DNA from 2 places in the Bradyrhizobium vignae genome. Region 1 is predicted to be linked to the other one. Evidence: riboswitches for the same ligand, from Rfam matches in the RefSeq annotation. Region 1 holds a riboswitch; the other holds the start of a gene.
What was found. A riboswitch is a leader RNA that binds a small molecule or an ion and turns the genes downstream of it on or off. The one in region 1 is predicted to bind glycine.

Region 2: it holds a riboswitch for glycine, as region 1 does, so the genes downstream of both, gcvT (glycine cleavage system aminomethyltransferase GcvT) here and BRAD3257_RS15715 (D-amino acid dehydrogenase) in region 1, are expected to answer to the same signal.

The regions. Positions count from the first base shown of each region.
Region 1 is NZ_LS398110.1:3,267,311-3,273,243, forward strand. Features, by position in the region: gene BRAD3257_RS15710 (ABC transporter permease) at 1-509, opposite strand, end outside; gene BRAD3257_RS15715 (D-amino acid dehydrogenase) at 688-1,989, opposite strand; glycine riboswitch at 2,058-2,170, opposite strand; glycine riboswitch at 2,174-2,278, opposite strand; gene BRAD3257_RS15720 (M20/M25/M40 family metallo-hydrolase) at 2,375-3,505, opposite strand; gene BRAD3257_RS15725 (ABC transporter substrate-binding protein) at 3,773-5,383, shown strand; gene BRAD3257_RS15730 (glycosyltransferase family 39 protein) at 5,610-5,933, shown strand, end outside.
Region 2 is NZ_LS398110.1:3,125,663-3,131,595, reverse strand. Features, by position in the region: gene alaS (alanine--tRNA ligase) at 1-2,168, opposite strand, end outside; glycine riboswitch at 2,389-2,477, shown strand; gene gcvT (glycine cleavage system aminomethyltransferase GcvT) at 2,623-3,768, shown strand; gene gcvH (glycine cleavage system protein GcvH) at 3,779-4,147, shown strand; gene gcvP (aminomethyl-transferring glycine dehydrogenase) at 4,302-5,933, shown strand, end outside.

The DNA.
Region 1 (5,933 bases):
ATGCTGCGGAAGCCCTGCACCGGCACCCAGCGCAAATCGATCGCGAAGATCTCGATCAGGACATATCCGACCACGAACACCGGGACCGAGAAGCCCAGGACCGACAGGCCCATCACGAAACGGTCGATCCAGGTGCCGTGCTTCCACGCCGCGATCACGCCCAGCGGGACTGCGACGATCACGGCGAGGACGATGGTCGACAGCGCGATCGAGATCGACGGCTCGACGCGCTGGCCGATCATCTTCATCACCGGCAGGTTGGAGATCAGCGAGGTTCCGAGGTCGCCGTGCAGCAGCTTGTTCACCCAGGTGATGAACTGCACGATCAGCGGCTCGTTGAGGCCGAGCGAGGCGCGGATGCGCTCGAGCCGTTCCGGCGTCGCGTTGTCGCCGGCGAGGATCGCGGCGGGATCGCCGGGCGTCAGCCGCAGCAGCAGGAACACGAACAGAGCGACGACGCCCATCACGGGCACCGCGGCCAGAACGCGGCGAATAAGATAACCCAGCATGCACCTATCTCCGGCTGCGGAACTTGTGGCGCCTCGAGGCGCCCGGGAATTCTGTCGTGTCTATCATGCCTATCACTTGGACTGAAAAGGCTGCCCGGAGACGCCATCCTCTTGGGGCAAATTGTGTGCCAAGGGCTGCGCTGTAGCAAGAGGCCGGCATGTCCCCGGCATCGGCCACTCAGGATGCATGTCGCAGTTCATGCTCACCCCTAAGTGAAGGCACGGTCGGCGGCGCATTGAGCCCGCGCCAGCCGTCGATGGTCTGGGCAATTATCTGCGCCGTCGCCGCCGACAAAGTCCAGCCGAGATGGCCATGGCCGGTGTTGAAGAACACGCCCGGTATCCGTCCCGCGCGCACCACCGGCATCATGTTCGGCATCATCGGGCGCAGCCCGGCCCAGGGCACGACGCGCGACGTTTCGACGGCGGGGAAGTTGCTGCGCACCCAGTCGATCAGCGGCTGCACGCGGTCGGCGCGGATGTCGCGATTGAAATCGTTGAACTCGGCGGTGCCGGCGACGCGAAAGCGATCGGCCCCGAGCCGGCTGGTGACGATCTTGGCGGCCTCGTCGAGCAGGCTCACGGTCGGGGTGGCGTTGCGGCTCTCGGCGGTGTCGAGCTGCACGGTGATCGAGTAGCCTTTCACCGGATAGACGTTGACGCGCTCGTCGAGCAGGGCGGCGAAATGACGGCTCGCAACGCCCGCGCAGACCACGACGCCGTCCGCCTTCAGCATGCCGCGTTGAGGCGCGTCAGCATCGCTCGTCGCGAGATCGGCCCAGCCGATGACAAAGCCGCTGCCGGCCCGTGCGATCGAATCGATGTTGGCCTCATGAATGAAGGTCGCACCACGCCGCTTGCAGGCTTCCGCCAGCCCGCGGGTGAACTTGTGGATATCGCCGGTCGCATCCGACGGCGTGAAGAAGCCGCCATAATAGTCCTTCCGCAGTGTCGGCTCGATCGCGCGGATTTCCTCCGGCGTCACCGGGCGGCGGTCGAGGCCACCTTCCTGCAGTAGCGCATTGACGCGCAGACCGGATTCAAAGCCGGCCTTGTCACGATAGATGTGGAGGATGCCGCGGCGCTCGAGATCGAAGTCGACGCCTTCGCGCGCCGCGATCTCGAACAGATGCTTGCGGGCTTCGATCGCCAGCCGCGTGGTCTCGATGGTATTGGCGCGGTAGTTGCCGATATTGGCGACGAACTCGCTCATCCACGAATATTTGTGCCAGTTCGGCCACGGGTTCATCAGCAGCGGCGCATCGCGCCGGAACATCCAGCGCAGGCCCTTCAGGATCGTCGCGGTAGAGTTCCACACCTCGGCATTGCTGGCGGAGAGCTGTCCGCCGTTCGCAAACGAGGTTTCCATTGCGGCATAGCGGTGCTTGTCGAGCACCGTCACCTTGTAACCGCGTTCCAGCAGGGCATAGGCGGTCGTTACGCCGGTGATGCCGGCGCCGATGATGGCGATATGAGTCATGATGAAGTCGGGGCTCCCGTGAGTTAGAGATGGCTGACCGCCGGCTCGAAAGCCGTTGGCGGCGCCCCATCTGTCACGGTTACCTGAGAGCTTGATCCGGCGCGGACCTCGGAAGGTCAGCCTCGGACTATCCCCTTCGGTGGACGTCACGATGATCAAATCGTGCCGTCTCTCTCCAGATCGTCCTGTCGATACAGTCCTTTTGCCTGAGAGTTTCCGGGGCGGTTGCTCCGTCGGCGCCGTAACGAAAGCAGCATGCCTTCGTTGCGATCTCTCCCGCATCGTCGCGTGGACAAGCCGAGCAGTACGATACGCCTCATTTTTGGACAAGGCTAAATTTCGACCGCGATTGCCAATGCATTGTGCAGTGCGAAGTTGATTCAATTTACTCCAGCGTTGCCAGCAGTCCCGCCATCAGGCGGCCGCGCTCGACCAGGCTGTCGACCTCGATGAACTCCTCGAGCGTGTGGCCATTGCCGCCGCGCACGCCGAGGCCGTCGAGTGTCGGGATGCCCATTGCGCCGGTGAAGTTGCCGTCGGAACCGCCGCCGGAGCTCGCATGCGGTAATTCCGCGCCGAGGGATTTGGCGATGCCGCGCGCCTTTTCGTACAGCGCCATGGTGCCGGCATCCGGCTCCCACACCGGCCGCGTCACGCCGCGCGTCACCTTGAAGGTGACGTCGTTGGTGGTGCCGGACAGCGCCAGCATCCGCTCGACGCCGCGGTCGAGATCGGCCTGGCGCTTGGCCATCGACAGCGCTTCGCCGGTGGCTGTCGTGGCAACGCAATTGACCCATTGTCCGCCATGCACGACGCCGACCGAGAAGGTGCAGTCCTCCGTCGTCATCGCATCGATCGCAAGAATTTGCCGCGCCATCTCGCGAATTGCCGAGCGTCCTGCCGACAAGGTTGCGCCGGCGTGGCTCGGCCGTCCCGTCGCTTCGAGATTGAAGCGTGCGATGGCGTAACGTCCGGTGGTGACGCCGTTGTCGGCGCGGCCGGGCTCCGGCACCAGCACGTATTTGTTGCGTGCGGCTTCGGCCTCGATGATGTCGCGCGTGGAGGGCGTGCCGACTTCCTCATCCGGCGTGAACAGCACGGTGATCGGCAGCGGCGTCGTGAACGAGGCGCGCGCCAGCTGGCGGATCGCTTCCAGCGAGAGATAGTTGCCGCCCTTCATGTCGTAGATGCCGGGGCCGTAGCATTTGTCGCCCTCGCGCCGCCATTTCAGCTTCTCGATGGTGCCGACCGGATGAACGGTATCCATGTGTCCGGCGATCAGGATTCCCGGCTCGCCCTGCTTCGGATGGGGAAAGCGCGCGCGGATGACGCCGCCAAAGCCCTGGCGGCCGGCGATGCGCTCGATCGTAGCACCCATGATCGCCATGTCCCGCGCTGCGATATCGAGCATGCGGTTCACTGCGTTCGCGTCCCAGGTCGGGCTCTCGCATTCCACCCAGGTGCGCAGGCCCTCGAGCATGGCCTCGGAATCGAAGGGAAGATTGGCTGGATTCATCTCAATGTCTCTCAAGCTGCGAAGATGGAACGCGCATTGCATCGGCGCGGGGCAGGACAGCGGAGAGCGTTGTAGAGCCAAACTGATCTTTGTGGAGCCCGTGCGCGCGCCGCGAGGGCTTGCGACGAAACCGGATTGACGCGCTCAACACTGTCTGCAAGTCTCGAAAAGATAAAGGCATTGCATGAGGTTAGTTCGCCCAACGAACGAACCGCATGCTCAACCAATAACCTGCCTTTGAACAGTTTCACGTCAGGAGAACCCTCTATGTTCCACTTCACGCGCCGGGGGGCTCGCGCATTCGCCTCCAAACTTGCGCTGACGGTCGTCGCGCTTTCGACTGCGCTGGCTTCGCCAGTGTTGGCGGCCGGCAAGACCCTCACGGCGGTGATGCATTCGGATCTGCGCATCATCGACCCGATCTTCACCACGGCCTACATCACGCGTGACCATGGCTACATGGTCTACGACACGCTGGTCGCCCCGGATTCGAATTTCAAGATCCAGCCGCAGATGGCGGACTGGAAGATCTCCGATGACAAGCTCACCTACACCTTCACCCTGCGCGATGGCCTGAAGTGGCATGACGGTGCGCCGGTGACGGCGGAGGACTGCGTCGCCTCGCTGAAGCGCTGGGCTGCGGTCGACGGCATGGGCCAGAAGCTCATGGACTTCACCGCGAGCCTCGAGGCGACCGACGCCAAGACCATCACGCTGAAGCTGAAGGAACCCTACGGCCTCGTCCTCGACTCCATCGGCAAGCCGTCCTCGCGCGTCGCCTTCATGATGCCGAAGCGTCTCGCCGAGACGCCGCCGGACAAGCAGATCCCCGAGCAGATCGGCTCGGGTCCCTTCAAGTTCGTGCAGGGCGAATTCCAGCCCGGCGTGAAGGCGGTCTATGTCAAGAACACCGACTACGTGCCGCGCAAGGAGCCGGCGAGCTGGACCTCCGGCGGCAAGGTGGTGAAGGTGGACCGCGTCGAGTGGATCACCATGCCGGACTCGCAGACCGCGGTGAACGCGCTGCAGTCGGGCGACATCGATTTCATGGAAAATCTGCCATACGACATGCTGCCGGTGCTGGAAGCGAACAAGGAGCTCACGATCGAGGTCTCCAATAAGTTCGGTTTCCAGACCCTCGGCCGCATGAACTTCCTCTATCCGCCGTTCGACAACGTGAAGGTGCGCCGCGCTGCCTTGCTGGCGATGAACCAGAAGGACGTTCTCGACGCGCTGGTCGGAAACCCGAAATATCAGAAGATCTGTGGTGCCTTCTTCGTGTGCGACACGCCGCTCGCAACCGAGGTCGGTGCCGAGACCCTCGTGAAGGGCAACGGCATGGCCGAAGCGAAGAAGGCGCTCGCCGAATCCGGCTATGACGGCACGCCGGTCGTGATCATGGCACCTGGCGACGTCACGACGCTGAAGGCGCAGCCGATCGTTGCGGCCCAGCTGCTGCGCGAGGCCGGCTTCAAGGTCGACCTGCAGGCGACCGATTGGCAGACCGTGGTGAGCCGTCGCGCCAGCCAGAAGCCGCCGAAGGAGGGGGGCTGGAACATGTTCTTCACCAACTGGGTCGCGGCCGACGTCTCCAACCCGATCGCCAATCTCTCGATCGGCGGCCAGGGCAAGAAGGGCGGCTGGTTCGGCTGGGCGGAGGATGCCAAGATCGAGCAGCTCAAGGATGCGTTCGTCCGCGCAGCCTCGCTCGACGAGCAGAAGAAGATCGCGGCCGACATCCAGAAGGAAGCCTATGAGCAGGTGATCTATATCCCGCTCGGGCAGTACCTGCTGCCGAGCGGCTGGCGCAAATCGCTGACCGGCGTGCTCGACGGTCCGGCGACGCCGCTGTTCTGGAACATCGACAAGTCGGAATAGGGCGAGAACCCCTCTCGCGGCCTTCGGCCGGACCCTCGCACGGCGCCGCTGTCATCAGCGGCGCCGTTGCCGTTTGATGGCCTTGCGCTGGTTGAAAGGCGGCGCCCTTTAACTTTTTCAATTGCTAATCGTTGCTATTTGTTTCCAAGCTGAAATAGATGCTGCGTCTTCGCGTATCATTTTTTCAGATTTGCTTCCCGTGCCGATCGATTTTGCATTCCAGGCGATGGCCGAACGGTCCGATCGCGCGCCGGCGCCCTGGCGCCGGCCCTTCCTGCGCTGGCTCGACGCCGTCGAGGCTGGCTGGGCCGTACCGCTTCTCATCGCCTGCTTTATCGTGGTCTGGACCCTCTATCTCGCTATCGCCTATGCCGGCGGCGGCCTTCATCCCGATACGCTCGAAGCCTGGACGCTGGGCCGCAATTTCGCTTTCGGCTATCACAAGCATCCGCCGTTGATGGGGTGGGTGACGGCGGCGTGGACCTCGGTGTTTCCGCTCAGCGACTGGTCGTTGCAATTGATGGCGATGGCCAATGCCGGGCTCGCGCTG
Region 2 (5,933 bases), 140 kb from region 1:
ATGGTCTCGTTGGCGTGCCTGCGCGCATAATTGCCGGTCAGCGCCTCGATGCGGCGCACGCCGGAGGCGACCGCGCTCTCGCTGGTCAGCGTGATCAGGCCGATGTCGCCGGTGCGCCTCACATGGGTGCCGCCGCAGAGCTCGACCGACCAGCCGAGCGCGTTGGCGCCGCGCTCGCGCGCGGTCTTGCCCATCGAGACGACGCGGACCTCGTCACCATACTTTTCGCCGAACAGCGCGCGCGCTCCCGCCTCCCGCGCCTCGTCGACGCCCATCACGCGAGTGGTGACCTCGTCGTTCTCCAGCACCACGTCATTGGCGATATCCTCGACGCGAGCGAGCTCCTCGGCCGTGATCGGCTTCGGATGCACGAAGTCGAAGCGCAGCCGGTCGGGTGCGACCAGCGAGCCGCGCTGGGCGATGTGGTCGCCGAGCACCTGGCGCAGCGCCTCGTGGATCAGATGCGTCGCCGAGTGATGCGCGCGGATCGAGGAGCGGCGCGAATGATCGACCTCGAGCTGCAGCGCAGCGCCGAGCTTCAGCTCTCCACTCTCGACCGCGCCGATGTGAACGAAGAGATCGCCGAGCTTCTTCTGCGTGTCGGTGACGCGGAATTTGAGGCCGCCCTCGCCCGTCAGCACGCCGGTGTCGCCGACCTGACCACCGGACTCCGCATAGAACGGCGTCTGGTTGAGCACGATCGAACCCGTCTCGCCGGCTTTGAGGCTGGCAACCTCCTGGCCGTCCTTGACCAGGGCGGAGACGACGCCCTCGGCGCTCTCGGTCTCGTAGCCCAGAAATTCGGTGGCGCCGAGCTTCTCACGCAGCGGGAACCAGATTGCCTCGGAAGCCGCTTCACCAGACCCCTTCCAGGACTCGCGCGCCTTGGCCTTCTGGCGCTCCATGGCGTCGTTGAACGAAGCCTGGTCGACGCCGATGCCGCGCGACTTCAGCGCGTCCTGCGTCAGATCGAGCGGGAAGCCATAGGTGTCGTACAGCGTGAAGGCGACGTCGCCGTCGAACATGTCGCCCTTTTTCAGACCTGCGCTCTTCTCATCGAGGATGGCCAAGCCGCGCGACAGCGTCTTGCGGAAGCGCGTCTCTTCCAGCCGCAGCGTTTCCTCGATCAGCTTCTCCGCGCGCATCAGCTCGGGGTAAGCCTGGCCCATCTCGCGCACCAGCGCCCAGACCAGCCGGTGCATCAAGGGCTCTTTCGCACCCAGCAGCTGCGCATGGCGCATCGCCCGCCGCATGATCCGGCGCAGCACGTAGCCGCGGCCCTCGTTCGAAGGCAGCACGCCGTCGGAGACGAGGAAGGCCGAGGAGCGCAAGTGGTCGGCGATGACGCGGAACGAGGCCGCATTCTGCTCGGTCGGTCCGCTGCCCAGCGCGGACGCGGTCGCGTCGATCAGGTTACGGAACAGGTCGGTCTCGAACACGCTCTCGACGCCCTGGAGGATGCAGGCCATGCGCTCCAGGCCCATGCCGGTGTCGATCGAGGGACGCGGCAGATCCACGCGCTCCTCCTTCGTCACCTGCTCGTATTGCATGAACACGAGATTCCAGAATTCGAGGAAGCGATCGCCGTCCTCCTCCGGCGAGCCCGGAGGCCCGCCCCAGATGTGCTCGCCGCGGTCGATGAAGATCTCCGAGCAAGGGCCGCACGGCCCGGTGTCGCCCATCGCCCAGAAATTGTCCGAAGTCGGGATACGGATGATGCGGTCGTCGGCGAAGCCCGCGATCTTCTTCCACAGGCCCGCCGCCTCATCGTCGGTGTGATAGACCGTGACGAGCAGCTTGTCCTTCTTCAGCCCGAACTCGGAGGTGATCAGCTTCCAGGCGAGCTCGATCGCGCGCTCCTTGAAATAGTCGCCGAACGAGAAATTGCCGAGCATCTCGAAGAAGGTGAGATGGCGCGCGGTGTAGCCGACATTGTCGAGGTCGTTGTGCTTGCCGCCGGCGCGCACGCATTTCTGCGAGGTGGTGGCGCGCTGATAGGGGCGCTTCTCGACGCCGGTGAAGACGTTCTTGAACTGCACCATGCCGGCATTGGTGAACATCAAGGTCGGGTCGTTGCGCGGCACGAGTGGCGAGGACGGCACGACCTCGTGGCCGTTCTCGGCAAAGAAGTTCAGAAAGGTCGACCTGATCTCGTTGACGCCGCTCATGTTCATCCAATCGGGTATGCTTGGGCCCGCTGCCGCCGTCCAAACCGGAAATTAAGGCTGATATCTGCGGGCCAAAGCGCTTTTAGACAAGGCCAGCTTCGCTGTCCAGAAACTGTGCAAGGAGATCAGAGGGTTGCCGCAGGCGCGCAATCCCGTTGAAAGGCACAGAAGTCGCGTTGACAGGCTTGGCCGGCCTGTGGTCTCTACCCATCTGTATCGTACGGCCACGTCGGGAGAGACCGGCACTGGTGCCGGCGCCGAAGGAGCAACCGCCCCGGAAACTCTCAGGCAAAAGGACCGCGTGGCTTTGACAGCATCTGGAAAGAGGCGCCGACGGGCATAAGACCCGGACTGCGTCCGCCGACGGGATAATACTCTCAGGCACAGCGACAGATGGGGCTTCGACCGGTGTCCATCGGGGAATCCTCCCCGGGAACCGCCGAGGGCCCCTTACATGCTAGCGAATAACCAAGACTCCCTGAAACGTACACCCCTCCACAGCCTCCATGTGTCCCTGGGCGGCAAGATGGTGCCGTTCGCGGGCTATGACATGCCCGTGCAGTACCCCGCGGGCGTCCTGAAGGAGCACCTTCATACCCGGGCCTCCGCCGGCCTGTTCGACGTCTCCCATATGGGCCAGATCGCGCTCCGGCCGAAATCCGGGAGGATCGAGGACGCCGCCCGCGCGCTGGAGCGGCTGGTGCCGCAGGATATCGTGGCGATCGCCGCGGGGCGGCAGCGCTATGCCCAGTTCACCAATGACGATGGCGGCATTCTCGACGACCTCATGGTCGCCAATTTCGGCGATCACCTGTTCCTGGTCGTCAACGCCGCCTGCAAGGCTGAGGACGAGGCGCATCTGCGCGCGAATCTCTCTGGCGACTGCATCATCGATTCGCTGGAAGGCCGCGCGCTGATCGCGCTGCAGGGCCCGAAGGCGGAAACGGTGCTGGCGAAATTCTGTGCAGAGGCCCCGGCGATGAAGTTCATGGACGCCGGTCCGCATGAGGTTGCCGGCATCAAGTGCTTCGTCTCGCGTTCCGGCTACACCGGCGAGGACGGTTTTGAGATCTCGGTTCCCGCCGCCGATGCCGAACGCCTCGCCAAGATGCTGCTGGATAATCCGGACGTGCTGCCGATCGGCCTGGGCGCCCGCGACAGCCTGCGGCTGGAAGCCGGGCTCTGCCTGTACGGCCACGACATCGACACCGCGACCACGCCGGTCGAAGCCGCGCTGGAATGGTCGGTACAGAAGAGCCGCCGCAGCGGCGGGACGCGCGCCGGCGGTTTTCCCGGCGCAGAGAAGATCCTCGCCCATTTCGATGGCGGCGCGCCCCGCCGCCGCGTCGGACTGCTCGCCCTGGGCCGCGCGCCGGTGCGCGAGGGCGCGCTACTTTTTGCCGACGCTGCGGGCGGCGAGCCCATCGGACAAGTCACCTCGGGCGGTTTCGGCCCGAGCCTGAGCGCGCCGGTCGCGATGGGCTACGTGCCTGCGAGCCTCGCCGCGCTCGGCACAAAACTCTTCGCCGAGGTGCGCGGCCAGCGACTGCCGCTCGCAGTCGCCGCCATGCCTTTCGTGAAAAACACCTACAAACGCTGAGGACGAGACAATGACCACGACGCTGTACACCTCCGACCACGAATGGCTCGCCATCGACGGCGATACCGCCACGGTCGGCATCACCGATTACGCGCAGCAGCAGCTCGGCGACGTCGTGTTCGTCGAACTGCCCAAGGTCGGCCGCGCGCTGAAGAAGGCCGAAGCCGCCGCCGTCGTGGAATCGGTCAAGGCCGCCTCCGACGTCTACGCACCTGTTACCGGCGAAGTGCTCGAGACCAACGAGGCGCTGGCCGCCGAACCGGCGCTGGTGAACTCGGACGCGCAAGGCGCGGCCTGGTTCTTCAAGATCAGGATCGCCGACAAAAGCGAGCTCGGCGGCCTCATGGATGAAGCCGCCTACAAGGCGCATACGGCGTGAGATGACGAGAACTCTAACCTCATTCTCAGTGTCATCACCCGCGAAGGCGGGTGATCCAGTACGCCGCGGCCCATCGGCCCTAGCCGAAACGCCTGCGTTTACTGGATGCCCCGCCTTCGCGGGGCATGACAGCAACTCCTAGCGAGGACCCATGATGACCGCGCACCGCAAATCCAATGGCGACACCGCCGCCAGTTTCGTTCGCCGCCACATCGGCCCCTCAGTGCGCGATGTCACCGCAATGCTCGAAACGGTCGGCGCCAAGAGCGTCGATGCGCTGATGGCGGAGACGCTGCCGGCCTCGATCCGGCAGGCATCGCCGCTCGATCTCGGCAAGCCGCTCAGCGAAACCGAGGCGATCGCGCATATGGCCGAGCTCGCAGCCCAGAACCAGGTCTTCACCTCGCTGATCGGCCAGGGCTATTCCGGCACCATCCTGCCTGCGGTGATCCAGCGCAACATCCTGGAGAACCCGGCCTGGTACACGGCCTATACGCCCTACCAGCCCGAGATCAGCCAGGGCCGGCTGGAGGCGCTGTTCAACTTCCAGACCATGATCTGCGACCTCACCGGGCTCGACGTCGCCAACGCCTCGCTGCTCGATGAAGCGACCGCGGCGGCCGAGGCGATGGCGCTCGCCGAGCGGCACTCGCAGGTGAAGGCAAAAGCTTTCTTCGTCGACAAGGACGTGCATCCTCAGACGCTGGCGGTGATGCGCACCCGCGCCGAGCCGCTCGGCTGGAATCTGGTGGTCGGTGATCCCCTCACCGATCTCGACAAATCAGACGTGCTCGGCGCGCTGCTGCAATATCCGGGTTCTTCCGGCGCGTTGCGCGACCTCAGACCCGCGATAGCGTCGTTGAAGGCCAGGGGCGCGCTCGCGATCGTTGCCGCCGACCTGCTGGCACTGACGCTGCTCGCCTCGCCCGGCGAGCTCGGTGCCGACATCGTGATCGGCTCTGCCCAGCGCTTTGGCGTGCCGATGGGTTATGGCGGGCCGCACGCGGCCTATATGGCGGTGCGCGATGCGCTGAAGCGCTCGCTGCCCGGCCGTATCGTCGGCCTCTCCGTGGATTCGCGCGGGGCACCTGCCTATCGTCTCGCGCTGCAGACCCGCGAGCAGCACATCCGCCGCGAGAAGGCGACCTCCAACATCTGCACCGCGCAGGTGCTGCTGGCCGTCATCGCTTCGATGTATGCGGTCTATCACGGCCCCGAAGGCTTGATGCAGATCGCACGCAACGTGCATCGCCGCACCGCCGTGCTCGCGGCCGGCCTGCGCAAGCTCGGCTTCGCGCCGCAATCCGACAGCTTCTTCGATACGGTGACGGTCGATGCCGGCGGCAAGCGCGACGAGATCATCGCGCGCGCGACCGCCGAGAAGATCAATCTCGGCCTCGGCCATGGCACCTTGCGCATCGCCTTCGACGAGACCACGACGCCCGCGACCGTGGAAGCAGTCTGGCGCGCTTTCGGCGGCACGCTCGCCTATGCCGAGATCGATGCAGCGACGCGCGAGGCGCTGCCGGACGGCTTGAAGCGCACGACCGCGTTCCTCACCCATCCCGTCTTCCACGCGCATCGCTCGGAGACCGAGATGCTGCGCTACATGCGCAAGCTCAGTGACCGCGACCTCGCGCTCGACCGCGCCATGATCCCGCTCGGATCCTGCACCATGAAGCTGAACGCGACCACCGAGATGATGCCGCTGACCTGGCCTGAATTCGGCAGCCTGCATCCGTTCGTCCCGCGCGAGCAGGCGGCCGGCTATCACGCGCTGTTCGCG